3 regions of the Planococcus antarcticus DSM 14505 genome follow, and region 2 is predicted to be linked to each of the others. Evidence: a T-box and tRNA genes for the amino acid it is inferred to sense, from the RefSeq annotation. Region 2 holds a T-box; the other regions hold tRNA genes.
What was found. A T-box is a leader RNA that pairs with one kind of tRNA and senses whether it is charged. The one in region 2 lies ahead of serS (serine--tRNA ligase), so its partner is inferred to be a tRNA-Ser.
Positions count from the first base shown of each region.

Region 1: it encodes a tRNA-Ser, which carries the amino acid that the T-box ahead of serS (serine--tRNA ligase) is inferred to sense. The anticodon was not compared.
Region 3: it encodes a tRNA-Ser, which carries the amino acid that the T-box ahead of serS (serine--tRNA ligase) is inferred to sense. The anticodon was not compared.

Region 1 covers NZ_CP016534.2:1,279,043-1,288,836, reverse strand. The annotation lists gene BBH88_RS06485 (1,4-dihydroxy-2-naphthoate polyprenyltransferase) at 1-596, shown strand, start outside; partial or broken gene BBH88_RS06480 (DMT family transporter) at 723-1,688, shown strand; tRNA gene BBH88_RS06475 (tRNA-Glu) at 1,702-1,773, opposite strand; tRNA gene BBH88_RS06470 (tRNA-Ser) at 1,780-1,870, opposite strand; tRNA gene BBH88_RS06465 (tRNA-Asn) at 1,875-1,949, opposite strand; tRNA gene BBH88_RS06460 (tRNA-Ile) at 1,951-2,027, opposite strand; tRNA gene BBH88_RS06455 (tRNA-Gly) at 2,043-2,116, opposite strand; tRNA gene BBH88_RS06450 (tRNA-Phe) at 2,122-2,197, opposite strand; tRNA gene BBH88_RS06445 (tRNA-Asp) at 2,215-2,290, opposite strand; tRNA gene BBH88_RS06440 (tRNA-Met) at 2,294-2,370, opposite strand; tRNA gene BBH88_RS06435 (tRNA-Ser) at 2,436-2,528, opposite strand; tRNA gene BBH88_RS06430 (tRNA-Ile) at 2,544-2,620, opposite strand; tRNA gene BBH88_RS06425 (tRNA-Met) at 2,629-2,702, opposite strand; tRNA gene BBH88_RS06420 (tRNA-Ala) at 2,724-2,799, opposite strand; tRNA gene BBH88_RS06415 (tRNA-Pro) at 2,806-2,882, opposite strand; tRNA gene BBH88_RS06410 (tRNA-Arg) at 2,908-2,984, opposite strand; tRNA gene BBH88_RS06405 (tRNA-Leu) at 3,014-3,102, opposite strand; tRNA gene BBH88_RS06400 (tRNA-Gly) at 3,133-3,207, opposite strand; tRNA gene BBH88_RS06395 (tRNA-Leu) at 3,213-3,297, opposite strand; tRNA gene BBH88_RS06390 (tRNA-Lys) at 3,319-3,394, opposite strand; tRNA gene BBH88_RS06385 (tRNA-Thr) at 3,406-3,481, opposite strand; tRNA gene BBH88_RS06380 (tRNA-Val) at 3,493-3,568, opposite strand; rRNA gene rrf (5S ribosomal RNA) at 3,579-3,694, opposite strand; rRNA gene BBH88_RS06370 (23S ribosomal RNA) at 3,834-6,765, opposite strand; rRNA gene BBH88_RS06365 (16S ribosomal RNA) at 6,966-8,517, opposite strand; gene BBH88_RS06360 (DMT family transporter) at 8,859-9,761, opposite strand.
Region 2 covers NZ_CP016534.2:16,395-26,188, forward strand. The annotation lists gene guaB (IMP dehydrogenase) at 1-895, shown strand, start outside; gene BBH88_RS00060 (serine hydrolase) at 1,025-2,365, shown strand; gene pdxR (MocR-like pyridoxine biosynthesis transcription factor PdxR) at 2,405-3,799, opposite strand; gene pdxS (pyridoxal 5'-phosphate synthase lyase subunit PdxS) at 3,904-4,788, shown strand; gene pdxT (pyridoxal 5'-phosphate synthase glutaminase subunit PdxT) at 4,791-5,405, shown strand; T-box leader at 5,417-5,625, shown strand; gene serS (serine--tRNA ligase) at 5,687-6,961, shown strand; gene BBH88_RS00085 (alpha/beta fold hydrolase) at 7,107-7,967, shown strand; gene tadA (tRNA adenosine(34) deaminase TadA) at 7,983-8,471, opposite strand; gene BBH88_RS00095 (YitT family protein) at 8,593-9,453, shown strand; gene BBH88_RS00100 (deoxynucleoside kinase) at 9,549-9,794, shown strand, end outside.
Region 3 covers NZ_CP016534.2:1,084,930-1,094,723, forward strand. The annotation lists rRNA gene BBH88_RS05320 (23S ribosomal RNA) at 1-1,320, shown strand, start outside; rRNA gene rrf (5S ribosomal RNA) at 1,461-1,576, shown strand; tRNA gene BBH88_RS05330 (tRNA-Asn) at 1,588-1,662, shown strand; tRNA gene BBH88_RS05335 (tRNA-Ser) at 1,668-1,757, shown strand; tRNA gene BBH88_RS05340 (tRNA-Glu) at 1,784-1,858, shown strand; tRNA gene BBH88_RS05345 (tRNA-Val) at 1,866-1,941, shown strand; tRNA gene BBH88_RS05350 (tRNA-Met) at 2,015-2,091, shown strand; tRNA gene BBH88_RS05355 (tRNA-Asp) at 2,095-2,170, shown strand; tRNA gene BBH88_RS05360 (tRNA-Phe) at 2,188-2,263, shown strand; tRNA gene BBH88_RS05365 (tRNA-Thr) at 2,290-2,365, shown strand; tRNA gene BBH88_RS05370 (tRNA-Tyr) at 2,372-2,455, shown strand; tRNA gene BBH88_RS05375 (tRNA-Trp) at 2,462-2,535, shown strand; tRNA gene BBH88_RS05380 (tRNA-His) at 2,556-2,628, shown strand; tRNA gene BBH88_RS05385 (tRNA-His) at 2,676-2,751, shown strand; tRNA gene BBH88_RS05390 (tRNA-Gln) at 2,761-2,832, shown strand; tRNA gene BBH88_RS05395 (tRNA-Gly) at 2,839-2,913, shown strand; tRNA gene BBH88_RS05400 (tRNA-Cys) at 2,920-2,993, shown strand; tRNA gene BBH88_RS05405 (tRNA-Leu) at 3,003-3,086, shown strand; gene BBH88_RS05410 (hypothetical protein) at 3,154-3,480, shown strand; partial or broken gene BBH88_RS05415 (IS3 family transposase) at 3,493-4,636, opposite strand; tRNA gene BBH88_RS05425 (tRNA-Leu) at 5,390-5,473, shown strand; gene BBH88_RS05430 (hypothetical protein) at 6,001-6,453, opposite strand; gene BBH88_RS05435 (DUF3100 domain-containing protein) at 6,437-7,264, opposite strand; gene BBH88_RS05440 (M20 family metallopeptidase) at 7,312-8,508, opposite strand; gene BBH88_RS05445 (cation-transporting P-type ATPase) at 8,728-9,794, shown strand, end outside.

The DNA of each region.
Region 1 (9,794 bases), 1.3 Mb from region 2:
GGATCGCCGCGGTCATCGGCATCTATATTTGTTCACAAACCAGCTGGTGGCTTTTGGTTGTTGGCGGAGTAGCGATGATGATCGGCTATCTTTATACTGGCGGACCTTATCCCATTGCTTATACTCCTTTCGGTGAGCTCTTTTCCGGAGTGGTCATGGGCTATTTAATTGTTATCATTGCCTTCTACATTCAAACTGGAATGGTTACATGGGAGGCTTCTTTACTTGCTGTACCGAGTACTTTGCTGGTAGCTGCAATTATGTTGGCCAATAATATCCGCGATATTGTCGGAGACGAGGAGAGCGGCCGTAATACGCTTGCAATATTAGTCAGAAGACCCGCAGCAGTAAACATTCTAATGATGTTCTTCATACTAGCCTATGCTTGGATTGTAATTTTAGTGATCACAGGGACGCTGACACCTTGGGCTTTACTGGTATTCCTCAGCGTGCTAAAACCTATCAAAGTCGTCCAGATTTTCAAACACTTCACGGCACCGCTAAAAGTGATGCCCGCGATGAAGGATACCGGTAAAACAAATACATTTGTCGCGTTTTTACTTGGAATCGGATTGCTGATTGATTACCTTCTATAATAAGATGCTTAAAAAGGGATTTCTATGGAAATCCTTTTTTTATATCCAAATAATACTTTGAAGAACTGAATACTTGCGCTATAGTGGATGAATAATTTATATGCTTTTGTTTTAGGAGGACATAAGGTGAAACCTATTATTTTCGGTATTATCGTAGCTTTTTTCTTTGCTTTTACTTTTTTGCTGAACGCTACGACGGAAACAGTTGGCGGAAGCTGGATTGGGAGTGCCTCTCTTCGCTATATTTTTATGGTGCCCTTTTTGCTGATGATCGTTCTTTCCCGAAAAAATCTAAAGCCCCCTACTACAAGAGATGAGCAAAAATAAAGAAGCTTGGGTGTTATGGAGTTTTATCGGATTCGTTTTTTTTATGCTCCCTTGTGTTTTGCCGCTGCCTATTCTCCTAGCTCGTTGATTGCAGGAACATGGCAAATCACTATTATTGCGGATACTCTCCTTACACCCTTATTTTTAATTACCGCACATAGTAATAAAGACAACGTTTATATGCGAAGGAAAATCCCTTCGAAAGGCTTACTGATTTCTTTTATCATATTAGCCGGGGTATGTCTGATGCAGGTAGAACATATAGCAGCCGTTCCTTCTGCGACTTTATGGTTTTGTTTTATTCCCGTTATTATTGCTACTTTTGCATATCCATTGGGCAATAGAAAAATGATGGATCCATGCGGTGATAGACTGGATGCATATCAACGAGTTTTAGGAATGACATTAGCGAGTTTGCCTTTTTGGCTAATGTTATCGCTTTATGGACTGATCGCTGTCGGTGGTCCGACTGCTTCGCAAAGCTACCAAACCTTTATTGTAGCAATCAGTTCCGGAGTCATTGCTACGGTGGTTTTCTTTAAAGCCACGGACTTAGTCAGGGGAAACATGTAGAAATTAGGTGCAGTCGAAGCCATACAATCGTTGGAAGTTTTATTTGCTTTGTCTGGAGAAATTCTTTTCTTGTCCATCGCCTTGCCATCCAACTTATCTTTGATTGGCCTTCTATTGGTGATGTTAGGCATGATGGTTCACAGCTACGTTTCCGGTAAAACGAAAAAAAGAGTCATGCAATTGAATGCATGACTCTTATCGATGATGACCCCTACGGGATTCGAACCCGTGTTACCGCCGTGAAAGGGCGGTGTCTTAACCGCTTGACCAAGGGGCCAAATACTGGCGGAGAAGGAGGGATTTGAACCCTCGCGCCGGTTGCCCGACCTACACCCTTAGCAGGGGCGCCTCTTCAGCCACTTGAGTACTTCCCCAGTTTGGCTCCGAAGGTAGGACTCGAACCTACGACCATCGCATTAACAGTGCGGTGCTCTACCACTGAGCTACTTCGGAATGGTGGGCCTAAATGGACTCGAACCATCGACCTCACGCTTATCAGGCGTGCGCTCTAACCAGCTGAGCTATAGGCCCATATGTGTATATATATGGAGCGGGTGAAGGGAATCGAACCCTCATCATCAGCTTGGAAGGCTGAGGTTTTACCACTAAACTACACCCGCAAAAGTGGTGGGTCAGGACGGAATCGAACCGCCGACACTTAGAGCTTCAATCTAATGCTCTACCGACTGAGCTACTGACCCACTGTATTGAATAAAAATGGCGGTCCCGACCGGGATCGAACCGGCGATCTCCTGCGTGACAGGCAGGCATGTTAACCGCTACACCACGGGACCATTTGGTTGCGGGGGCAGGATTTGAACCTGCGACCTTTGGGTTATGAGCCCAACGAGCTACCGAACTGCTCCACCCCGCGATAATAATATAGATATTAATTCTAGCACACGCTTCATTAATAATTGTCCACACATTTTAAAAATATGGAGGAGGAAGAGGGATTCGAACCCCCGCGGGATTTGACTCCCCTGTCGGTTTTCAAGACCGATCCCTTCAGCCAAACTTGGGTATTCCTCCGTGATAAAATACATATGGTGGACCTTGCAGGACTCGAACCTGCGACCGGACGGTTATGAGCCGTCTGCTCTAACCAACTGAGCTAAAGGTCCTAAAAAAGTGGCGGCAGAGGGGATCGAACCCCCGACCTCACGGGTATGAACCGTACGCTCTAGCCAGCTGAGCTACGCCGCCGAGATTTTTAATGTGATAAGTTGGTGGAGCCTAGCGGGATCGAACCGCTGACCTCCTGCGTGCAAGGCAGGCGCTCTCCCAGCTGAGCTAAGGCCCCATTGTTTGGTCGGGAAGACAGGATTCGAACCTGCGACCCCTTGGTCCCAAACCAAGTGCTCTACCAAGCTGAGCTACTTCCCGAACTGAGTTGCTGAGTGTAAAAATATGGTGCGCCCGAGAGGACTCGAACCTCTAACCGCTTGATTCGTAGTCAAGTACTCTATCCAATTGAGCTACGGGCGCATATAAGGGATTCATCTGGTTTGCATAAATGGTGCCGAGGACCGGAATCGAACCGGTACGGTAGTCACCTACCGCAGGATTTTAAGTCCTGTGCGTCTGCCAGTTCCGCCACCCCGGCTAAGGGTCGGTATAATGTGCAAAAAAAATATGGAGCGGAAGACGAGGTTCGAACTCGCGACCTCCACCTTGGCAAGGTGGCGTTCTACCACTGAACTACTTCCGCAAAAATGGTGCGGGTGAAGGGAGTCGAACCCCCACGCCCGAAGGCGCTAGATCCTAAGTCTAGTGCGTCTGCCAGTTCCGCCACACCCGCGTGGCAATGATTCAATTAAAATGGTGAGCCATGAAGGATTCGAACCTTCGACCCTCTGATTAAAAGTCAGATGCTCTACCAGCTGAGCTAATGGCTCATTTACATGAGTGGTGCCGGAGAAAGGACTTGAACCCTCAACCTACTGATTACAAGTCAGTTGCTCTACCAGTTGAGCTACTCCGGCGAAAGAAAAAATGGTGGAGGATGACGGGATCGAACCGCCGACCCTCTGCTTGTAAGGCAGATGCTCTCCCAGCTGAGCTAATCCTCCGATAAGTATTGCCCAGCGACGTCTTACTCTCACAGGGGGAAACCCCCAACTACCATCAGCGCAAAAGAGCTTAACTGCCGTGTTCGGGATGGGAACGGGTGTGGCCTCTTTGCCATCATCACTGGACTATTTGGTTTTGAAAGACAAGATTGATTATACCAATCTCACAGGTTTTTACAAGCTTTTTCATAAAAAAACTTTTCCTTATTCTTTCAAAACTGGATAAACGACATTGACCCATTGAAATTCCTTCATGATACATTGTTTGGTTAAGTCCTCGATCGATTAGTATTCGTCAGCTGCACGTGTCGCCACGCTTCCACCTCGAACCTATCTACCTCATCGTCTTTGAGGGATCTTACTTGCTTGCGCAATGGGAAATCTCATCTTGAGGGGGGCTTCGTGCTTAGATGCTTTCAGCACTTATCCCGGCCACACATAGCTACCCAGCGATGCCCTTGGCAGAACAACTGGTACACCAGCGGTGTGTCCATCCCGGTCCTCTCGTACTAAGGACAGCTCCTCTCAAATTTCCTGCGCCCGCGACGGATAGGGACCGAACTGTCTCACGACGTTCTGAACCCAGCTCGCGTACCGCTTTAATGGGCGAACAGCCCAACCCTTGGGACCGACTACAGCCCCAGGATGCGATGAGCCGACATCGAGGTGCCAAACCTCCCCGTCGATGTGGACTCTTGGGGGAGATAAGCCTGTTATCCCCGGGGTAGCTTTTATCCGTTGAGCGATGGCCCTTCCATGCGGAACCACCGGATCACTAAGCCCGTCTTTCGACCCTGCTCGACCTGTACGTCTCGCAGTCAAGCTCCCTTCTGCCTTTACACTCTGCGAATGATTTCCAACCATTCTGAGGGAACCTTTGGGCGCCTCCGTTACTCTTTAGGAGGCGACCGCCCCAGTCAAACTGCCCGCCTGACACTGTCTCCCATCCCGATCAGGGATGTGGGTTAGAATTTCAATACAACCAGGGTAGTATCCCACCGACGCCTCCTCCGAAGCTGGCGCTCCGGGCTCTAAGGCTCCTACCTATCCTGTACAAGTTGCACCAAAATTCAATATCAGGCTACAGTAAAGCTCCACGGGGTCTTTCCGTCCTGTCGCGGGTAACCTGCATCTTCACAGGTACTATAATTTCACCGAGTCTCTCGTTGAGACAGTGCCCAGATCGTTACGCCTTTCGTGCGGGTCGGAACTTACCCGACAAGGAATTTCGCTACCTTAGGACCGTTATAGTTACGGCCGCCGTTTACTGGGGCTTCAGTTCGCACCTTCGCTTGCGCTAAGCACTCCCCTTAACCTTCCAGCACCGGGCAGGCGTCAGCCCCTATACGTCACCTTACGGTTTTGCAGAGACCTGTGTTTTTGCTAAACAGTCGCCTGGGCCTATTCACTGCGGCTCTCTCGGGCTATTCACCCTACCAGAGCACCCCTTCTCCCGAAGTTACGGGGTCATTTTGCCGAGTTCCTTAACGAGAGTTCACTCGCTCACCTTAGAATTCTCTTCTCGCCTACCTGTGTCGGTTTGCGGTACGGGCACCTCCCGCCTCGCTAGAGGCTTTTCTTGGCAGTGTGAAATCAGGGACTCTGAGGTAAACCTCTTGCCATCACAGCTCAACGTATCAGGAATGGGATTTGCCTCATTCCACGCCTCACTGCTTGGACGTGCACAACCAACGGCACGCTCTCCTTATCCTTCTGCGTCCCCCCATTGCTCAAACGGCGGGGAGGTGGTACAGGAATATCAACCTGTTGTCCATCGTCTACGCCTATCGGCCTCGACTTAGGTCCCGACTAACCCTGAGCGGACGAGCCTTCCTCAGGAAACCTTAGGCATTCGGTGGACGGGATTCTCACCCGTCTTTCGTTACTCATACCGGCATTCTCACTTCTAAGCGCTCCACCAGTCCTTCCGGTCTGACTTCAACGCCCTTAGAACGCTCTCCTACCACGGATCTCCGAAGAGATCCATCCACAGCTTCGGTAATCCGTTTAGCCCCGGTACATTTTCGGCGCAGTGTCACTCGACCAGTGAGCTATTACGCACTCTTTAAATGATGGCTGCTTCTAAGCCAACATCCTGGTTGTCTAAGCAACGCCACATCCTTTTCCACTTAACGGATATTTGGGGACCTTAGCTGGTGGTCTGGGCTGTTTCCCTCTTGACTACGGATCTTATCACTCGCAGTCTGACTCCCAAGCATAAATCACTGGCATTCGGAGTTTGTCTGAATTCGGTAACCCGGGATGGGCCCCTAGTCCAAACAGTGCTCTACCTCCAGGATTCTCTATCTTGAGGCTAGCCCTAAAGCTATTTCGGAGAGAACCAGCTATCTCCAGGTTCGATTGGAATTTCTCCGCTACCCACACCTCATCCCCGCACTTTTCAACGTGCGTGGGTTCGGGCCTCCAGTAAGTGTTACCTTACCTTCACCCTGGACATGGGTAGATCACCTGGTTTCGGGTCTACAACTGCATACTCTGTCGCCCTATTCAGACTCGCTTTCGCTGCGGCTCCGCCTTCTCAGCTTAACCTTGCATGCAATCGTAACTCGCCGGTTCATTCTACAAAAGGCACGCCATCACCCATTAACGGGCTTTGACTACTTGTAGGCACACGGTTTCAGGATCTATTTCACTCCCCTTCCGGGGTGCTTTTCACCTTTCCCTCACGGTACTGGTTCACTATCGGTCACTAGGAAGTATTTAGCCTTGGGAGATGGTCCTCCCGGATTCCGACGGAATTTCACGTGTTCCGCCGTACTCAGGATCCACTCTGGAGGGGCAGGGTTTTCGGCTACGGGGCTATTACCCGCTGTGGCGGACCGTTCCAGGTCGCTTCGCCTAATCCTGCCTTTTGTAACTCCGTATAGAGTGTCCTACAACCCCAAGAGGCAAGCCTCTTGGTTTGGGCTGATCCCGTTTCGCTCGCCGCTACTCAGGGAATCGCATTTGCTTTCTCTTCCTCCAGGTACTTAGATGTTTCAGTTCCCTGGGTCTGCCTTCTCATGTGCTATCAATTCACACATGGATACTGCCCAATTAAAGGCAGTGGGTTCCCCCATTCGGAAATCTCCGGATCACAGCTCACTTACAGCTCCCCGAAGCATATCGGTGTTAGTGCCGTCCTTCTTCGGCTCCTAGTGCCAAGGCATCCACCGTGCGCCCTTTCTAACTTAACCAATGGTTAATTAAAAAGTTGTGGCACCAAGTGCCACACGTACATGAATTGCTTCATTTTTGTTTCAATGTCGTTTTATCCAGTTTTCAAAGAACAAGATTGAAAGTCACAAAAAAAGGCGTTGCCGCCTGAAGGTGAACCTTCAAAACTGAACGCAAAACGTCAACCCCGAGAAAACCTCGGTTCCGAATTTATCCTTAGAAAGGAGGTGATCCAGCCGCACCTTCCGATACGGCTACCTTGTTACGACTTCACCCCAATCATCCGTCCCACCTTCGGCGGCTGGCTCCACAAGGGTTACCTCACCGACTTCGGGTGTTACAAACTCTCGTGGTGTGACGGGCGGTGTGTACAAGGCCCGGGAACGTATTCACCGTGGCATGCTGATCCACGATTACTAGCGATTCCGGCTTCATGCAGGCGAGTTGCAGCCTGCAATCCGAACTGAGAACGGTTTTCTGGGATTGGCTTGCCCTCGCGGGGTTGCAGCCCTTTGTACCGTCCATTGTAGCACGTGTGTAGCCCAGGTCATAAGGGGCATGATGATTTGACGTCATCCCCACCTTCCTCCGGTTTGTCACCGGCAGTCACCTTAGAGTGCCCAACTAAATGCTGGCAACTAAGATCAAGGGTTGCGCTCGTTGCGGGACTTAACCCAACATCTCACGACACGAGCTGACGACAACCATGCACCACCTGTCACCGCTGTCCCCGAAGGGAAAGGCGTATCTCTACACCGGGCAGCGGGATGTCAAGACCTGGTAAGGTTCTTCGCGTTGCTTCGAATTAAACCACATGCTCCACCGCTTGTGCGGGCCCCCGTCAATTCCTTTGAGTTTCAGCCTTGCGGCCGTACTCCCCAGGCGGAGTGCTTAATGCGTTAGCTGCAGCACTAAGGGGCGGAAACCCCCTAACACTTAGCACTCATCGTTTACGGCGTGGACTACCAGGGTATCTAATCCTGTTTGCTCCCCACGCTTTCGCGCCTCAGCGTCAGTTACAGACCAGAAAGTCGCCTTCGCCACTGGTGTTCCTCCACATCTCTACGCATTTCACCGCTACACATGGAATTCCACTTTCCTCTTCTGCACTCAAGTTCTCCAGTTTCCAATGACCCTCCACGGTTGAGCCGTGGGCTTTCACATCAGACTTAAAGAACCGCCTGCGCGCGCTTTACGCCCAATAATTCCGGACAACGCTTGCCACCTACGTATTACCGCGGCTGCTGGCACGTAGTTAGCCGTGGCTTTCTGGTGAGGTACCGTCAAGGTACCAGTAGTTAGTTGGTACTTGTTCTTCCCTCACAACAGAGTTTTACGATCCGAAAACCTTCGTCACTCACGCGGCGTTGCTCCGTCAGACTTTCGTCCATTGCGGAAGATTCCCTACTGCTGCCTCCCGTAGGAGTCTGGGCCGTGTCTCAGTCCCAGTGTGGCCGATCACCCTCTCAGGTCGGCTACGCATCGTCGCCTTGGTAGGCCATTACCCCACCAACTAGCTAATGCGCCGCGGGCCCATCCTGCAGTGACAGCGAGATGCCGTCTTTCCGTGCCGCCTCAGGAGAGGCGACAAACTATTCGGTATTAGCACCGGTTTCCCGGAGTTATCCCGATCTGCAGGGCAGGTTGCCCACGTGTTACTCACCCGTCCGCCGCTAAACCAGAAGGAGCAAGCTCCTCTGGTTCCGCTCGACTTGCATGTATTAGGCACGCCGCCAGCGTTCGTCCTGAGCCAGGATCAAACTCTCCATTATAGAGAACATTTGACTGCTCTAGTTGTTGCTGGCACCATCCGAAGATGGCTTGATCTGCACAAAGCTGATCAGTAAGTTGTAGTCACGAACACCGAGTAGATGAACAACTCTGCTCCAATTGCCGGTGGCAACCTTCGCAAAAGCCGTTCTCGCACCGAAGTGCTCGTGACGTCTTTCGTTGACGTTTTGCTGTTCAGTTTTCAAGGTTCAGTTTGTTTGCCGCGCTTATTGGCGACTTGATTAATATACCTTACTTCAAACTCACTGTCAATACTATTTCAAAATATTTTCGCGAGTTGTTTTAAGGACATATATAAATATAAACCGCCACAAGCAAAAAATCAAGCCTTTAATTTTAAAAATCGTATTTTAATTTTTTGGTAGTCTGCAACAAACAATGCGATCCCTGCCAGCACTATACTTCCTCCTACTATTTGAGAGACACTCAAATACTCGCCAAGTATAAAGTAAGCTAATACAGCAGCCCCTATCGGTTCAAAAAGTATTGCGATTGATATCACATTAGTGCTTACCCACTTCAAAGCCCAGTTGAATAAAGTATGCCCAAGCAAATTCGGAATGAGCGCCAATAACAAAAACCACATCCACTCAGATGCCGGATACGGACCGAAGGATTCTCCTTTGAATAAAATATAGAAGAATAACGTTATGGTACTGACTCCATATACCACAAATGTGTAGGTTACTAATGACAATCTCTTTCGGACATCCTGCCCAAATAACAAGTAGGCCGTTATTAATGCACAGGCAATCAAAGCAAGCAGATCTCCATACAAAGCACTGCCACTTACTTTGAAATCTCCATAGCCGATTAACACACTACCCGATATTGCAACAGCCCCAGCAATGAGTGCTTTTTTAGAAAGCTTTTCATTAAAGAAAAAATATGTACCTGCAAAAGCGAATAAAGGCTGCAGAGTTACAAGCACCGTTGAACTGGCCACCGATGTATAATTCAACGATTCAAACCATAAGATAAAGTGGAAAGCTAAAAATACTCCGGCAACGGTAGTGAAGATCCAATCCCTTTTGCTTAGCTTTTTGATTTCATGGGTATATTTTATAAAGAAGACCGGACTCATAATCGCTATGGAGAATAGCATACGGTAAAAAGCAGTGACTCCAGAATCAGCAGATGTCATCTTTACAAAGATGGCTGACAACGCTACTGAGAAAACTCCTACTATAATAGGGATATACGGGTGGATAGCCGGTTTTTCCATTCGAACACCTCTTCTTCTCCAACATCACCGACA
Region 2 (9,794 bases):
TAGCCAAGGCGTATTAAAAGGTTTGATTACCATTAAGGATATCGAAAAAGTAATTGAATTCCCTAATGCTGCGAAAGATCAGCACGGCCGTTTGCTTGTAGGTGCTGCTGTAGGGGTCACTTCAGATACAATGAAACGGGTCGAGCAGCTCGTGAAGGCTTCTGTCGACGTCATCGTATTGGATACAGCTCATGGACATTCAGCAGGCGTTTTGGGCATGGTTAAGCAGATTCGTGCAACCTATCCGGAATTGGCGATTATTGCTGGAAATGTGGCTACTGCTACAGGAACTAAAGCATTGATCGAGGCTGGTGCAGATGTAGTTAAAGTTGGTATCGGGCCTGGTTCTATCTGTACGACTCGTGTTGTAGCGGGTGTCGGGGTTCCTCAAATTACGGCTGTTTATGACTGCGCAACAGAAGCACGTAAGCATGATAAAACAATTATTGCTGATGGTGGGATCAAGTATTCTGGAGACATCATTAAAGCATTGGCAGCGGGCGGACATGTGGTTATGCTTGGTAGTTTGTTGGCTGGGACGACTGAAAGTCCAGGAGACACTGAAATTTTCCAAGGTCGCCGCTTTAAAACGTACCGTGGCATGGGGTCGATTGCTTCTATGGAAAAAGGATCGAAAGACCGCTACTTCCAAGACGATGCGAAAAAACTGGTTCCAGAAGGTATTGAGGGCCGCTTGCCATATAAAGGACCACTTTCGGATACGATTCATCAATTACTGGGTGGTATTCGTGCAGGAATGGGCTATTGTGGAACAAAAGATTTACAGGCTTTGCGCGAGGAAGCACAATTTATTCGTATGACGGGTGCTGGATTACGTGAAAGCCATCCGCATGATGTACAAATTACTAAAGAATCTCCAAACTACTCAATTTAATTTAGTTAAAGGCATCTTTTCCTTCGGTTAAAATGAAGGAAAAGATGCCTTTTTCATGTTTTTGTTTTTATGCACAACGAATATGATAAAATAGCATGTGGAATCTTATAAACGGAGGTATTCAAATACGTGAAAAATTTTTTTAATAAAGGATTACTCATAGCGTTATTGCTTGCATTCACTGCGCCCGCTATTTTTCCGCAGCAAGCACAAGCGGAAGAATCGTTAACTATAATGGCAGAAGCCGCTATTTTGGTGGATGCTGAAAGTGGCAAAATTCTTTACGAAAAAAATGCTGAGACGCCTTTAGGAGTTGCCAGCATGACCAAGATGATGACGGAGTATTTATTATTTGAGGCGATTGAAGAAGGGAAGATTACGTGGGAGCAGGAATATCAAGTGACGGATTATACGTATCGGATTTCTCAGGACATGCGCTTGAGCAATGTGCCGTTTCGTGAAGATGGTTCTTACACCATTAAAGAAATGTATGAAGCAATGGCTATTTTTTCAGCCAATGCAGCAACGATCGGCATCGCCGAGACGATTGCAGGGACGGAAAGTGAATTTGTCCGTTTAATGAACGAAAAAGCGAAGGAAATGGGCTTAGAAGAAACGACTTTCGTCAATTCGACAGGTCTCAGCAATTCAAGTTTGATGGGCAGGCATCCCGAAGGCACGAAAGAAACGGATGAAAACATCATGCCGGCACGTTCAGTTGCCAAATTGACGAAAATTTTGTTGGACGATTACCCTGAAGTGCTAGAAACAACAAAAATTCCGGTAAAGCTTTTCCGTGAAGGAACGGCAGACGAGACACGGATGGAGAACTGGAATTCAATGCTTCCTGGATTGATTTATGAATACGAAGGTATGGACGGATTGAAAACCGGTAGTACGGATTTTGCTGGTTACTCGTTTGCAGGAACGGCGAAGCGTGATGATACGCGTTTCATCGCTGTAGTCATGGGAGCGGTGGATAATAAAGGCGCAGGTTCGTATAAAGCTCGTTTTGATGCAACTCGTGCTTTATTCGATTATGGTTTCGGACAGTTTACTACAGAAGAAATTATTCCGGCAGGGTATCAGTTTGAGGGACAGGAAACTCTTACTGTTGAAAACGGTGTAGAGAAAGAAGTTGCAATTGCGGTTAAAGAGCCGGTGACCATGATGATTCGGACTGCCGATAAGGAATTGCATCAGCCAGAATTGCTGCTGGACGATTCAGTAGTGCAGGATGGTAAGCTCGAAGCGGATGTAGAAAAGGATTTAGTGGTAGGAACGCTTGAGCTGAAAAAAGCGGAAGGCGTGGAATATGGCTATTTAAGTGGCAGTTCAAATAAGGTTAAGGTGGCGACTACTGAATCTGTGGAACGTGCCAGTTGGGCTGCCTTGTCGATGCGGAATGCCGGAGAATTTTTATCGTCTCTTTGGAATGATGCAGGTACTTTTGTAAAGGAGTTATTTTAATAGGAAAAGCCATTCATCCGAAAAGATGAACGGCTTTTTTTATTGGATTTCCCAGCATGCCATCAATTCAATAACTCCCGAGTGAATTTCTTCTTCGGAGAGACCACCGAATCCAAGAACGATTTTTGGATATGCACCGGATTTTTTGTGTACATCATAAGAGTGCAACCCCGTGACACGGATGCCGGCTCCTTTAGCGCGCTGTACCAGCTCCTCTTCGCTCAACGAGGTTTGAATGGTCAGAACGATGTGCATGCCTGCCTGTTCGCCAGAAACCGTAACAACGGGAGAGAATAAAGCCAGAGACCAACTCAGTTGTTTGATTTTCTTCTGATACAGCTTACGCATACGATTCAAGTGACGCGCGAAATGACCGTCTTTCATGAATTTGGCGACTAGTTGTTGATCATGTCTTGGTACCGAAGAAGAGTAATGAAGAAAAGTTTGCTGATACGCCCGCAGCAGTCGTTTAGGTAAGACCATATAAGCGAGACGTAGAGAAGGCATGAGTGATTTAGAAAAAGTACTAATGTAAATAACTCGGTCACTTAAATCCATGCTTTGTAACGCGGGAATGGGTCGGCTAGTGTAACGAAATTCGCTGTCATAATCGTCTTCGATAATATAGCGGTTTGGTTTAGCTACGGCCCAGTTCAGCAATTGTGCTCGTTTGGTAGCACTCAAGACAGAGCCTGATGGAAATTGATGTGAAGGCGTAACGTACGCGACATCTACATTAGATGCTTCTAATTGACTAACATGGATGCCGTCTTGTTCAAGTTCGATCGGGATAGACTGGCGGTCGTGATGGCTGAAAATGCTATGAGTCAATGCATAGCCAGGATTTTCGTAGCCATAAACAAGTTTTTTGTCGAGTAGACGGATTAGCAGGGGCAATAATTGTTCTGTCCCGGAACCGATGACGATTTGATCTGCATCACAGACAACTCCACGGGACTGATACAAATAACGGGCAATTTCCTGGCGTAAGGCGTCGTCTCCTTGAGGATGCCCAGATAGCAATAAATGATGGTTAGAGTCATCCAAAATATCACGCGTCAGTTTGCGCCAAGTTAAAAATGGAAAAGAGCGTGTATCGATACTGGCAGAGTTGAAATCTATTTTGTAAGTAATGGTTTCGTTGATGACAGGCTCGTCATGCGGAATATCCAGATACGCAAGTTCTTCGACTGGCTGAGCATAAAATCCTTTACGTGGCCTGGACTCAATAAACCCTTCAGCGACGAGCTGAGAATAGGCAAGTTCGACGGTCGTTTGGCTAATTTGCAGATAATCCGCTAATTTTCGCTTGCTTGGCAATTTGGTATCTACGCCGATTGTGCCGTCTATGATGGCTCCTTTTATTTCTCGATATAACTGTTTATATAATGGGGTTTGTGACTGTTTTTGAAGTTGAAACATAAGCATGTCCATTTGAATTCCTCCAACTGACCTTATTGAATTGAATAGAACTGAGTCTTTTCATATGGTCAATCTCTATTATACTGAATTTATTAACAAATAGGGGGAATTAGTAAATGAGTCAACTTGGAACAGATCGCGTAAAAAGAGGAATGGCCGAAATGCAAAAAGGTGGAGTGATTATGGATGTGGTCAATGCGGAACAAGCACGTATTGCGGAATATGCAGGTGCAACGGCTGTAATGGCACTAGAACGTGTGCCATCGGATATTCGCAGAGACGGCGGAGTGGCACGTATGGCAGATCCACGCATTACGGAAGAAGTGATGAAGGCTGTATCGATTCCGGTCATGGCGAAAGCCCGTATTGGACATATTGTGGAAGCTCGTATTTTAGAAGCGATGGGTGTCGATTATATCGACGAAAGTGAAGTATTGACGCCTGCAGATGAAGAATTTCATTTGTTAAAAAACCAATACACGGTACCGTTTGTCTGTGGTTGCCGGAACTTGGGCGAAGCTGCCCGCAGAATTGGTGAAGGAGCTTCTATGCTGCGCACGAAAGGTGAACCGGGTACGGGCAATATTGTCGAAGCGGTCCGCCATTTGCGTCAAGTAAATGCAGAAGTGCGAAAAGTGATTGCGATGAGCGAAGACGAATTAATGACAGAAGCGCGCAACCTTGGAGCTTCTTATGAGTTCTTAAAAGAAGTAAAAAGCTTGGGCCGCTTGCCGGTTGTTAATTTTGCAGCGGGTGGTATTGCAACACCAGCAGACGCTGCATTGATGATGGAGATTGGAGCAGACGGCGTATTCGTAGGTTCGGGTATCTTCAAATCAGATAATCCAGAACGGTTTGCCCGTGCGATTGTCGAGGCTACTACACATTACCAAGACTACAAATTGATTGCTGAGCTATCGAAAGATCTTGGTATTGCCATGAAAGGCATTGAAATTTCAACGATAGCTGCCGGCGAACGTATGCAAGAGCGGGGCTGGTAAGAATGAAACGAGTTGGAGTCCTTGCTCTGCAAGGGGCAGTTCGTGAGCATATCCAGTCGATTACAGCATGTGGAGCCGAAGCTGTTTCTGTAAAATGGCCGAAGGATCTTGAGAGCTTGGATGCTTTGATCTTACCAGGTGGCGAGAGTACGACGATGCGCCGACTGATTGATCGCTACGGTTTGATGGAACCGCTGCGGGAGTTTGCTGAAACAGGAAAGCCGATGTTTGGCACGTGCGCGGGATTAATATTGCTAGCAAAAACCGTGATTGGTAGAGAAGAATCGCATTTAGGTGTTATGGATGTTGCAGTTGAACGGAATTCATTTGGCCGGCAAATAGATAGCTTTGAAGCGCCCCTTACTATTAACGGCATCGAAGGCGCTTTTGAAGCAGTTTTTATCCGGGCTCCGCACATTGTCAGTGTCGGACCACATGCTGAAGTGTTGTGCATGCATGACGGAAAAATTGTCATGGCAAAGAGTGGTCATTTTCTAGGTTGCTCGTTCCACCCAGAATTGACAGAAGACCACCGAATTACTGCATATTTTTTGAGTATGATCGGCGATAAGTCAGACCTTCTCTTGCCAAAGACATCAACTTATAGTAAAGTATGATTAATTTAAAAGACGAAACGTTGATGGGAAGTAGTAAAATGAGTGTTTTTCTAAAGAGAGCCGGTGGTTGGTGTGAACCGGTGAAAAACGCGTTTGAATCCACCCCGGAGTTGCATGGTGAAAAAAAGCCATTGCCGGTTTAAATGCCGTTATGTGATGAAGAGGATTGGCTTTATGCCGATCAATCAGGGTGGCAACGCGGGTAGCTCTCGTCCCTTTCAAGGGATGAGGGCTATTTTTGTTGTCTTTTTTTATTTTAAAATTTTGAGGAGGAAAACAGTATGTTGGATATTCGTTTTGTACGTGCCAATTTTGAAGAAGTAAAAGCAAAGCTTGGAAAGCGCGGAGAAGATATTTCAGTGCTTAATGATTTTGAAGGGTTGGATTCAAAACGCCGTGAATTAATCGCGCAAACTGAAAAATTAAAAGCAGAGCGCAATGAAGCGTCTCAACATATCGCAACGATGAAACGTGCGAAAGAAAATGCAGACGAAGCCATTGCCAAAATGCGTGAAGTTGGCGAAGCGATCAAAGCGATTGATGAAGAGTTGAAAGAAGTAGAAGAAAGATTGAACTACATCATGATGCGTGTACCGAATATTCCACATGACAGCGTGCCGTTTGGCGACTCTGAAGACGACAATGAAGAAATCCGTACGTGGGGCGATAAACCAGAATTTGATTTCGAAGTTAAACCGCATTGGGATTTAGGGACTGATTTGAACATCATTGATTTTGAACGTGCAGCGAAAGTGACAGGAAGCCGTTTTGTCTTTTACCGAGGACTCGGGGCACGTCTAGAGCGCGCACTGATCAACTTTATGATGGATCTTCACCAAGAAGAGCACGGTTATGAAGAAATGTTGCCACCTTATATGGTCAACCGTGAAAGCTTGACGGGCACAGGTCAATTACCGAAATTTGAAGAAGATGCATTTCTGATTGAGAAGGAAGATTACTTCTTGATTCCGACTTCTGAAGTGCCAGTGACAAACTTCTATCGCGACGAGATCCTGACAGCGGATATGTTGCCACAGGCCTTTGCTTCTTTCAGCGCGAATTTCCGCTCTGAAGCGGGTTCTGCGGGGCGCGACACGCGAGGACTAATCAGACAGCATCAATTCAATAAAGTCGAGCTGGTGCGCTTTGTGAAGCCTGAGGATTCTTATAACGAACTGGAGAAACTGACGGGCCATGCTGAGAAAGTGCTTCAGCTTTTAAGGCTTCCATATCGTGTTTTGAAGATGTGTACCGCAGACCTTGGCTTCACAGCCGCCAAGAAATACGATATCGAAGTCTGGATTCCAAGCCAAGAGACATACCGGGAAATTTCTTCTTGCAGTAATTTTGAGGATTTCCAAGCAAGACGCGCAAATATCAAATTCCGCCGTGAAACAACCGGTAAGCCTGAATTCGTCCATACACTGAATGGCAGCGGACTGGCAATTGGTCGCACTGTGGCAGCGTTACTAGAAAATTGTCAGCAAGCAGACGGTTCAATCCATATTCCAGAAGTGCTACAGCCTTATATGGGTGGTAAAAAGACCATTGGATAAGGTAAGTTCAATTTTTTTCTACACTTCTTTTAAGTAACAGATCGACCTAATAAAAAAAGACTCAAAAGCAATTTGCTTTTGAGTCTTTTATTTGGAGAAAAGGGGTAAAGAGAAGTTAAGGAGATCGAGTGAAGGAGTTGTTTTTATGGAAAACCTGAGCTTTCAAATTATAGAAACAAACGGCATCAATCTTCATATAGCTGTAGCGGGACCAGCAGATGGACCGTTAGTTATTTTGCTACACGGCTTTCCGGAATTTTGGTTTGGTTGGAAAAATCAAATACAACCTTTAGCGGAAAAGGGATACCGGGTCGTGGCGCCTGACCAGCGCGGCTATAATTTGAGTGATAAGCCAAAAGGAATCGATAATTACACAGTGGATTATTTACGCGATGATGTTATCGGCATCATAGAGCATTTTCAAAAAAAAACGGCTATTATTATCGGACATGATTGGGGCGGTGCAGTAGCTTGGCATTTAGCGGCCACGCGGCCCGAGTATGTAGAAAAATTGATTGTCTTGAACATTCCGCATCCAAAAGCGATGCCAAAAGTACTCAAAAAAAATCCATTGCAATGGATGAAGAGCTCCTATATTGCCTTTTTCCAATTGCCCAATCTGCCTGAAAAAGCTCTTGGCATGGGAGAGTTTAAAGCCATGCAGCAAGGTATCGAACAGTCTAGCAACCCGAACGCTTTTTCGAAAAATGAAATCGAACAATATAAAGCGGCGTGGTCACAGTCTGACGCATTAACAGCAATGCTGAATTGGTACCGGGCAATCAGGAGAGGCAGCTTCAGGCAGGTGCCTGATACGAAAGTCAAAGTACCGGTTAGAATTATCTGGGGAGTGGGTGATCAGTTTCTGTCTCCCATGTTAGCAAAAGAAAGTATGTCTTTTTGTGACGAAGTCAATTTGGCATTTGTCGAAGAAGCGACTCATTGGATCCAACATGAGCAACCAGAAATCGTCAATCGCTTGATTGAGCAATTCATCAGCGAATAAAAGCGGAAGACCCAGTTATAGGGTCTTCCGCTTTTGTTTTTTTGCTTCTCGGAGATTTCGGAAAAATTGTGTTAGCAGCTGTCCGCATTCTTCAGCAAGGACGTTTTCGGTGACTTGGCATTGATGATTAAAGCGGTCATCGTTCAGCAAGCGGTATAAGGAATCCACACTGCCGGCTTTCGCGTCTCGCGCTCCGTATACGACATGTGGAATCCGAGATTGTAAAATGGCGCCTGCACACATCGGACAAGGCTCTAACGTAACGTAAATCTTGGTGTCTTCCAACCGCCAGTTGCCCATATTTCGGCAAGCTTCCTGGATGGCTAAAAGCTCGGCGTGGGTAACAGCATCTTGCGTCGTTTCCCGAAGATTATGAGCACGCGCAATCACCTGATCTTTGTAGACAATAACAGCACCAATCGGTACTTCCCCTTTAGCTCCTGCTTTGTTTGCTTCTTCGATTGCTAATCCCATATAAAAATGATCTTTTTCTATTCCGTTCATGTTGCATCGCTCCTTAAATCTAGTGTAGCATTTTCTTGCAATTAAATGAGTGAGGCAGACAAAAATCGCAGAACAGCGTAAAATAGAGAAACGAGAAACTAACGAGGAGAGTGATTGAAGAGTGAAACAACATAAAAAGGAAAAAAAGTTGCATTTTACTCTGCGATTTATCTTTATCTTTATAGGCGCCACGATGGCAGCTGCCGCTATCGAATTATTTTTGGTTCCTAATTCGATCATTGATGGTGGGATTATCGGGATTTCTCTGATCTTAGATTATTTAACCGTAATTCCTTTTGGGATATTGCTGGTCGTCATCAACTTACCATTTTTATACTTTGGTTATAAGCATATTGGTCGGAATTTTTTCATCTCATCTATTTTTGCTATTATTGCGTTAGCTTTGATTGAAATTCCAATGCACAAGATCGAACCTTTTGTGGAAGATCCGCTTCTTGCTACTATATTTGGTGGTCTGCTTCTCGGAGCAGGTGTCGGGGTTGTCATCCGCAACGGCGGTGCACTTGATGGAACGGAAATTCTAGGGATTTTATTGACGAAAAAACTGCCGTTTTCGGTTGGCGAATTTGTTATGTTCTTCAATGTCTTTATCTTTGGATGGGCTGCATTTGTTTTAGGAATGGAGCAGGCGATGTATTCGATTTTGACATATTATATTGCTTCTAAAACCATTGATGTGGTCATTCAAGGTTTGGACGATACAAAAGCAGTGTTGATTGTGTCGGAAGAGTATGAAGAAATTGGTTCGGCCATTAACGATCGCCTTGGTCGAAGTTTTACGAAACTGCATGGCCAAGGAGGCTACCTCAATTCTCCAAAAGATGTCATTTATGTAGTAGTCACTCGTCTTGAACTCACAAAGCTCAAACAAATTGTCGCAGACATTGATTCTAAAGCTTTTTTAACGATTATGGCAACTCAAGAAGTTCATGGTGCGACCTTTAAAAAACCAATTCATTAATAAATCTGCCGGTTTTTCACTCTACTTTTAACAAGATTGATGTGTTAAAATAAATGGCATTGCAATTTACTTGAAACGAAAAAGGAGGACTTCGCATGCCGGTGCCATTCATCACGGTAGAAGGTCCGATCGGTGTAGGCAAAACGTCGCTGACGAAAGCGCTTGCCGATCAAAATCAATTTCAGTTATTAAAAGAAATTGTTGACGAAAACCCATTTTTAAATAAATTCTACGAAGATATAGAAGAATGGAGCTTCCAGACAGAGATGTTCTTCCTGTGCAATCGCTATAAACAATTGGCGGATATCCAGAAGAAGTTTATCTCGAAACGTGAACCGGTT
Region 3 (9,794 bases), 1.1 Mb from region 2:
TGCCAAGAAAAGCCTCTAGCGAGGCGGGAGGTGCCCGTACCGCAAACCGACACAGGTAGGCGAGAAGAGAATTCTAAGGTGAGCGAGTGAACTCTCGTTAAGGAACTCGGCAAAATGACCCCGTAACTTCGGGAGAAGGGGTGCTCTGGTAGGGTGAATAGCCCGAGAGAGCCGCAGTGAATAGGCCCAGGCGACTGTTTAGCAAAAACACAGGTCTCTGCAAAACCGTAAGGTGACGTATAGGGGCTGACGCCTGCCCGGTGCTGGAAGGTTAAGGGGAGTGCTTAGCGCAAGCGAAGGTGCGAACTGAAGCCCCAGTAAACGGCGGCCGTAACTATAACGGTCCTAAGGTAGCGAAATTCCTTGTCGGGTAAGTTCCGACCCGCACGAAAGGCGTAACGATCTGGGCACTGTCTCAACGAGAGACTCGGTGAAATTATAGTACCTGTGAAGATGCAGGTTACCCGCGACAGGACGGAAAGACCCCGTGGAGCTTTACTGTAGCCTGATATTGAATTTTGGTGCAACTTGTACAGGATAGGTAGGAGCCTTAGAGCCCGGAGCGCCAGCTTCGGAGGAGGCGTCGGTGGGATACTACCCTGGTTGTATTGAAATTCTAACCCACATCCCTGATCGGGATGGGAGACAGTGTCAGGCGGGCAGTTTGACTGGGGCGGTCGCCTCCTAAAGAGTAACGGAGGCGCCCAAAGGTTCCCTCAGAATGGTTGGAAATCATTCGCAGAGTGTAAAGGCAGAAGGGAGCTTGACTGCGAGACGTACAGGTCGAGCAGGGTCGAAAGACGGGCTTAGTGATCCGGTGGTTCCGCATGGAAGGGCCATCGCTCAACGGATAAAAGCTACCCCGGGGATAACAGGCTTATCTCCCCCAAGAGTCCACATCGACGGGGAGGTTTGGCACCTCGATGTCGGCTCATCGCATCCTGGGGCTGTAGTCGGTCCCAAGGGTTGGGCTGTTCGCCCATTAAAGCGGTACGCGAGCTGGGTTCAGAACGTCGTGAGACAGTTCGGTCCCTATCCGTCGCGGGCGCAGGAAATTTGAGAGGAGCTGTCCTTAGTACGAGAGGACCGGGATGGACACACCGCTGGTGTACCAGTTGTTCTGCCAAGGGCATCGCTGGGTAGCTATGTGTGGCCGGGATAAGTGCTGAAAGCATCTAAGCACGAAGCCCCCCTCAAGATGAGATTTCCCATTGCGCAAGCAAGTAAGATCCCTCAAAGACGATGAGGTAGATAGGTTCGAGGTGGAAGCGTGGCGACACGTGCAGCTGACGAATACTAATCGATCGAGGACTTAACCAAACAATGTATCATGGAGGAATTTCAATGGGTCAATGTCGTTTATCCAGTTTTGAAAGAATAAGGAAAAGTTTTTTTATGAAAAAGCTTGTAAAAACCTGTGAGATTGGTATAATCAATCTTGTCTTTCAAAATAAAATTAGTCTGGTAATGATGGCAAAGAGGTCACACCCGTTCCCATCCCGAACACGGCAGTTAAGCTCTTTTGCGCTGATGGTAGTTGGGGGTTTCCCCCTGTGAGAGTAAGACGTCGCCAGTCTAATTAATTATTCCGAAGTAGCTCAGTGGTAGAGCACCGCACTGTTAATGCGATGGTCGTAGGTTCGAGTCCTACCTTCGGAGCCAATTTTGGAGAGCTGTCCGAGTGGCCGAAGGAGCATGATTGGAAATCATGTAGGCGGGCAACCGTCTCAAGGGTTCGAATCCCTTGCTCTCCGCCAGAAGATAAATTCCCAAAAAAACATATGGCCCCTTGGTCAAGCGGTTAAGACACCGCCCTTTCACGGCGGTAACACGGGTTCGAATCCCGTAGGGGTCACCAATTTCATGGAGGATTAGCTCAGCTGGGAGAGCATCTGCCTTACAAGCAGAGGGTCGGCGGTTCGATCCCGTCATCCTCCACCATTTTACTCTTACATGATAAAAGCTATGCAGTTATTAAAGTACGAATGTAGTGAGAAAAATTAAATCATATTATCGCGGGGTGGAGCAGTTCGGTAGCTCGTTGGGCTCATAACCCAAAGGTCGCAGGTTCAAATCCTGCCCCCGCAACCAAATGGTCCCGTGGTGTAGCGGTTAACATGCCTGCCTGTCACGCAGGAGATCGCCGGTTCGATCCCGGTCGGGACCGCCATTTTTATTCAATACAGTGGGTCAGTAGCTCAGTCGGTAGAGCATTAGATTGAAGCTCTAAGTGTCGGCGGTTCGATTCCGTCCTGACCCACCATTTTTTTATTAAATCCAAATCTCCATGCCGGAGTAGCTCAACTGGTAGAGCAACTGACTTGTAATCAGTAGGTTGAGGGTTCAAGTCCTTTCTCCGGCACCATTTTACGGTGGGGTAGCGAAGTGGCTAAACGCGGCGGACTGTAAATCCGCTCCTTCGGGTTCGGCAGTTCGAATCTGCCCCCCACCACCAGTTTTTAGGGGCATAGTTTAACGGTAGAACAGAGGTCTCCAACACCTCCGATGTGGGTTCGATTCCTACTGCCCCTGCCATTTTTAAAAATTTTATGATGGCGGTCGTGGCGAAGTGGTTAACGCACCGGATTGTGATTCCGGCACTCGGGGGTTCAATTCCCCTCGTCCGCCCCTAGTTTTCATACATTTGAGAGTTGCACTTATAAAATAGTAAAGTGGCGGTCGTGGCGAAGTGGTTAACGCACCGGATTGTGATTCCGGCACTCGGGGGTTCAATTCCCCTCGTCCGCCCCATCTTATTAATGGGGTATAGCCAAGCGGTAAGGCAACGGGTTTTGATCCCGTCATGCCCTGGTTCGAATCCAGGTACCCCAGCTTTAAGCGGAAGTAGTTCAGTGGTAGAACGCCACCTTGCCAAGGTGGAGGTCGCGAGTTCGAACCTCGTCTTCCGCTCCAATTTTTGGCGGCATAGCCAAGTGGTAAGGCATGGGTCTGCAACACCCTTATCACCGGTTCGAGTCCGGTTGCCGCCTCCATAATGATTTGCCGGCGTGGCGGAATTGGCAGACGCGCGGGACTCAAAATCCCGTTCCTTCACGGGAGTGTCGGTTCGACCCCGACCGCCGGTATCATCAAAGGGCCTGCCTGCCCTTTAAAGACCTCTTAACTGTGATTCATTACAGTTAAGAGGTCTTTTTGTTTCCCAGCAATTTTACAGTGAAAGACCATAAAATAAAAGGTGGTTCTTTCGTTCACACTGTTATTCAAGATTTCAACATTGCTTTTATTATGCCGAATGAGCGTGAGGATATGCTGGTTTTATCAGTGGGTATGGATAACATGTTAGATGGTATGCAGCATACTGCTGCTTTGTTTGATATAATATATTCGGTTGTTAATGGGAATAAGTATATGCTTGAATTCGTTGAAGCGATTCGATTGAGTACGATTGAAATAGAACCTGGGGTCAAACTTATGGTATCTAAAAAGTTACCTCATATTAGACAAAACGCCACTTGGTAAGTCAACACTAAATCAAACAACTTTTTTAAGGGCTGCGTTTCGATAAGTGACAGGGCTGGTGTAGCCTAAGCTGCCGTGTAAACGAATATGATTGTACCAATGGACGTAATCAAATAGCTCAAGTGATAGCTGATTAAGGGATTCAAAGTGCATGCCGTTGATCAGTTCCGTCTTCAGAATCTTAAACGTAGCTTCTGCCACCGCATTGTCATAAGGGTTTCCTTTTTGACTCAGCGACCGTTCAATTTGATGCGTCTCTAGTAAGGCATCAATACCGGCATTTTTAAATTCAGATCCACGGTCTGTATGGAAAATGTTCACGGCTCCCAGGTCGCTTTTGACCGTCGCGAAGGCACGCTGAACTAAAGCAGCGTCTTTTCGCTCACCCAGACTGTACCCGACAATTTCACGGTTATAGAGATCGAGAAGGAAACAAATATAGTTCCACCGGCCGCCAACCTTCACGTACGTTAAGTCGCTAACCAATACGGCACTTTTCTCTGTTGGATTGAATTCACGGTTTAATACGTTTCGATACGTTGCTTCGTTAGGAGGCGTAACCATCGGCTTGTACGAAGGCAGTGCGTATTTCGATTGGATGCCAAGTGTCGCCATGAGGCGTCCAATACGACGTCTCGAGACGATCCAATTCTTTCTGATCTTCAGTTCTTCTTTCAGTTTACGCGTCCCATAGACACGGCGATTCTAATGAAAGATTGCCCAGATTTCGTCTTTTAATTCTTGTTCTGCTCGAGCTTTTTGGCGTTCTTTTTCTACTGAAACGGACGTTTCATAGTAAAAAGTACTGCGAGCGATTTGCAGGACATTACACATTGCTGATACCGAATAGAGGTGTTGATTCTGTTGAATAATCTCTATTTTCGTCCCATGATCAGCGCTGCAAGACTCACATATCCACTTCCATCTCCAACTGTTTGTTTCGTTTCTTGTAGGCAAGTAATTCTGCCTCCAGCGGGCTTCGATTATCCTTCTCTTCGAATGAACCCGTTCGATTGGATTGGGCAATCCATCGATCGAGTGCGGAAGCCGTTAGGTCATATTCTCGGACAATATCTACCCGGCTTTTTCCACCTGCGTGCAGTGCAACCACCTGTTTTTTAAATTCTGCAGAAAATGTGCGTCTCTTTTGGGTCATAGTAGATTCTCTTCACGTATTGTGGACTATTCTACGCTCCCTTATATTTTCTGTCCAATCAAGTGTAGACTATCCACTAAATCAAAGGCTACAAATCTAAATTTAACATCATTTTGCGTCGCTCGGTAGAGAATTTTTTCTGAACTGAAGAAGATTCAATCCTAATTATTCAGTATAAGATGTTTATGGAACTTGGAAGAAATTGCTGATTATTTCAGATTGCACATACATTCGAATCAATCATAATGGGCATTATTGAGTTGATATTAAGTGTGAACAATTCTCAAAGCTCTGATGATATCCAACTGTGGGTGCAGGCGAATTGTGCACTAGCGATGGCATTGAGAACTTCAGTAGGGGGTTGACGAATCATTAAAACAGTAGACAAAAAAATATGAAAATCCGTCCAGCTAACGATGTAGTGGCTGATTTGACATAGGCAGTCGAAATATGCGTAGCTATCTTGGCCCAATTGCCGGTTAGCATACCACACGTTAATTCGTCTTCCATAATGGGGGGAGGCGCACCGAGTTCAGGGTGTTCAGTAGGGAACAGCTAAGACGATGCTGATTACTTGGATTATTACAATGCCAATTCCGGTATCATTGGCTGCTATGTTCTAGGTTCTCCTTAATATCGTTTTGGAGAAAAGAGATTAATAATTTCGATGGAAAATCGAACTGCCATATGAATAAGTATTGGCGAGTGAAATAAGATGTGCTATAATAATTCTTGTCCGCTAAAGAAATACTTGCCGGCGTGGCGGAATTGGCAGACGCGCGGGACTCAAAATCCCGTTCCTTCACCGGAGTGTCGGTTCGACCCCGACCGCCGGTATACCGCAAGCCTAGAAGAAAGGCCCTGACTTTATCGTCAGGGCCTTTTTCTTTTGAATTTTTTGAATGAAGTTCTCAGCATTAAAGCTTATGAAGGGTTTCGTCAATTACCCGGGACTTAGCTAAGGTTTGAAGCGAAAACTTCTCGACTTATTACTGCTTTTAGTAGACGATAAAGATAAAACAAGCCAAACCAAACGTGGTGTTCCAGTGAGTGAGAGAAATTTTATACGCAGGGTTGGACGTCTGCATTGTTTGTAACTAGCGGTGCAAACATTTACACTATAATACATAATTTTCTGCATCTTCACCTTTTTGTCAAAGAACGGGCATCAGATTCTTATAGCTCAACCCTTTGTTCCAAGAAAAAGAGCACATTATGGCTAAGATAAATCGAAAATCATCTCGTCCTTAGCGCTGGATTTGCTTGTTACACGTTTGAAGGGTAACTTTTTTCGGAAAATGTTGAAAAGCAGCAAAAAGACCACCGCAAAAGTTATGGCTTTTGCGGTGGTCTTTTTGTAAGAATTAAATAATTCCTTGGAACCGAAGGATAATTTCGGCAATAACTGCTGAGCCAAGAAACGTTCCGAGCAAGACAACCATGCCGATTACGATAGTTTTCCACCCTAATTGTACAAAGTCGAACCATGAACGGCCAATGGATACGCCGGCATAGGCTAAGATGGGCGTGGCAATTGCTAATAAAGTAACTTCTGTCGTGTGAGTAACAATTTGTGTTGCTCCCGGCACTCCGGGAATTGTCAAAATCAAACCGATAATGCCGATATAAGCGATACTGGGCAGCTGGAAGGGTAGCAGGCGATGGATAATCAATCCGGCCAAGCTAATGCCTATCAGGATGGCTATTCCGGGAAGCGCTTCCCAAGGTAGTATGTCGTAGCCAATCCAATTGCCAATTAGCATGATAACACCGATGATCGTGAAGACTAGTATCCATTCCTTAAGACTTTTTATCATAGTCTACGCCTCCTTTCGCTGCTTTTTTCTCTTTATTTTTAGAGAGGATTTCGTACATCTTAACGGTTAATGGCAAACCGATAAAAATGCTCATGTATAGGCCGGTCACAGAGGAGATCAAGTTGCTGACTCCTGAAAAGGCAGTCAAGGTTTCACTCATTTCAGGAAATGCGGCAATTAAAGGTCCTAGAGAAGCGGCTGCCATACTGCCGCTGCCCACACCTGTTGCCATTGCGAAAGAAATAGGATGCAGAGGCGTCACAGTAGCCAAGAATCCTGAAATCAACCCAATAAAAATCGATCCGAAGACGGTACCAAAAATATACATGGCCATAACGCCGCGTCCTTCCGGAGAGGATAAACCATATTTATCGGTAATAAGAGCAAGATTGGCTTCTCGTCCGATGGAATGCGTCATGCCAATGCTTTCTCTCTTGAGTCCTAGAAATACTGCTAGTGGAAGAGCTAATAAGATGGTGCCAAGATTACCAAATTCCTGTAACAATAAAGCAGGACCGGCTTCGATGATTTGAGGAAGAGCGGGTCCTGCTTGTACGCCGAATTTAGCAATTAGTACAGAAACTGAGAGAAATACTAAGGGTTCTGCGTTAATCGATTGTTTGTCGGTTACCAATGGAGTGAAATATAATGCAAGACCAATCACAACTGCATAAAGCATCGGCAACAAAAGAATGGTTCCAGGTCCAAGTGGAATAGCGAATGTACCAATCGACTCAGTCACGGCTACAATCGCTAAAACGATGACATGCAGCCGCCAATCTTTCCACAACTTAAAAGCTTGTTCGCCCATTTAACATCTACTCCTTCTATGTGGGAGAACTGGCTCTCCATTATTGATTAGCTTGCGTTGATAGCAGACTGGTCTTTTTTCGCATAGTTGAGTGCGGCTCTACCTAATGCTTTTGCGGCTATCAGCAAAGCCTGTTCGTCAATATCAAATTTTGGATGGTGATGTGGATAAGCCTCGGTGTTGTCTGGGCTTTGCGCGCCTGTAAAGAAGAACGTTCCTTTCACATGTTGAAGATAATACGAGAAATCTTCGCCACCCATGACAGGTGCTGTTTCTCTGACATCCTCTACTCCGGGAACAGAAGATGCGAGAGCTGCTACGAAATTTGTTTCTTCTTCATGATTGACTGTCGTTGGATAACCGCGTGTATAGCTGTATTCATAATCCGCTCCTGAAACGAGGCAAGTTCCTTTTATGACGCGCTCAATTTCTTCTTCGATAAAGCTGCGAATGTCTTCTTTGAACGTCCGCACAGTTCCAGTCATTTCAGCAGTGTCTGCGATAACATTATACGGATTTTTTGCTTCAAAGTTACAGATGGAGACAACAGCAGATTCCAGTGGATCAATTCGGCGACTGACGATTTGTTGTAAATTGTTAATGAGCTGTCCACCTATTACAATGCTGTCTTTCGTATCATGCGGACTTGCGGCATGTCCGCCTCTTCCAAGGATTTTAATGTCAAAGCGATCTGGAGCGGCTTGGAGGGGGCCTGACCGATACCCAATTTCTCCAAGAGGCATTTGTGCTTGAAGATGCGTGCCGAAAATGACATCAACGCCATCAAGGCAGCCATCTTCGATCATGGCGATGGCTCCGCCGGGTGGCAGTTCTTCTGCATGCTGATGCAAAAAGACAATTGTGCCTTCGATTTCCGATTGCATGCTATTTAATGCTTTGGCTAAACCAAGTAGACTGGCTGTATGACCATCGTGGCCACAAGCATGCATGACCCCATCATTTTTAGATTTAAAAGGTACATCAGTTTGTTCTTGAATCGGTAGAGCGTCAAAGTCTGCACGCAAAGCAATAGTTGGACCAGGTTTATGACCTTTCAAGTAGGCAAGTACACCGTTACCGCCAACATTCCTACGAACTTCATGCCCTATATTTTCATGAAAAAGAGCAATATATTCTGCTGTTTCTACTTCCTCAAAAGACAATTCTGGATATTCATGAAGATGGCGTCGAATATCGACAATCTCACCGTACAGTTCATCAAGCTTATTGAATAATTGATCCATAGAAAAACCTCCTATTTAATAATGTTTTCATCCTATCATAATTATTCATATGGACTATAAGACTTTTTGCGGAAAACAAAAAATATTCAGTAATATTCAGCTGCTGGTTATTCTGAAAAAGCACCGATGCTTCACCGATAAAAACTGTAGAAGATGTTATAGTAGTTTGTATAATAAGTAAAATTATTATTATTCCATCAGTTGAAAAGAGGGACAATCATGCAGGAGAGAAATTGGTATGGCATTGAGACCACTGACTTGCTCAAGCTCCTTAGTGCAGACGCAGACAGTGGGCTAAGCGAGGAAGAGGCAGCAGAAAGGCAAGAAGAATTTGGACCAAACGAGTTACCTGACCCCAAAAAAGACCCAGCGCTCGTCAAGTTCTTTAAGCATTTTAATGATGTACTGATTTATGTGCTGCTTGCAGCTGCAGTAATTACGTTATTTTTAGGGCATTATATTGATACAGCTGTGATTTTGATGGTAGTCGTTATCAATGCGATTATCGGCTATATTCAACAAGCCAAAGCGGAAAAGGCGTTGGAAAGTATCCGGAAAATGCTGTCATTAAAAGCGACAACGCTCAGAAGTTCAGTTAGGAAAAGAGTGTTGTCTGCCGAATTGGTACCTGGAGACATTGTGGTGCTTACTGCAGGTGACAAAATTCCAGCTGACATTCGGATTCTGGAAGCGGTCAACTTGAACGTGGAAGAATCTTCTTTAACTGGCGAATCAACAGCAGTCGAAAAAAATTCCGCAGTACTACCGGATGATACTGGACTCGGTGACCGGCTGAACATGCTGTTTGCAGGGACGACGATAGCTTCTGGTTCTGGGGTAGGGATTGTCGTGGCAATTGGAGAAGATACTGAGCTGGGAAAGATCAGCTCTTCGATGGAAGAAGTGGAAGGACTGCAGACACCATTGTTAAAGCAGACGGCAGCTTTTGGAAAAGTGATTTCCTTGATTATTGTTATCAGCGCTACTGCCATGTTTGGCATCGGGTACTTGTTTCATGATTATGAAACAGCTGATTTACTGCTGGCGATCATTGGACTAACTGTAGCAGCGATTCCTGAAGGCTTGCCCGCTGTGCTGTCCATCATTTTGGCGCTTGGCGTACAGCGCATGGCGGGACAAAACGCCATCGTCCGCAATCTGCCATCTGTGGAGACGCTTGGAGCGGTTACTGTAATTTGTTCGGATAAAACAGGAACATTGACTAAAAATGAAATGACCGTCACTTCGGTTATGCTAAAAGATAATGAAATGACTGTAACGGGAGC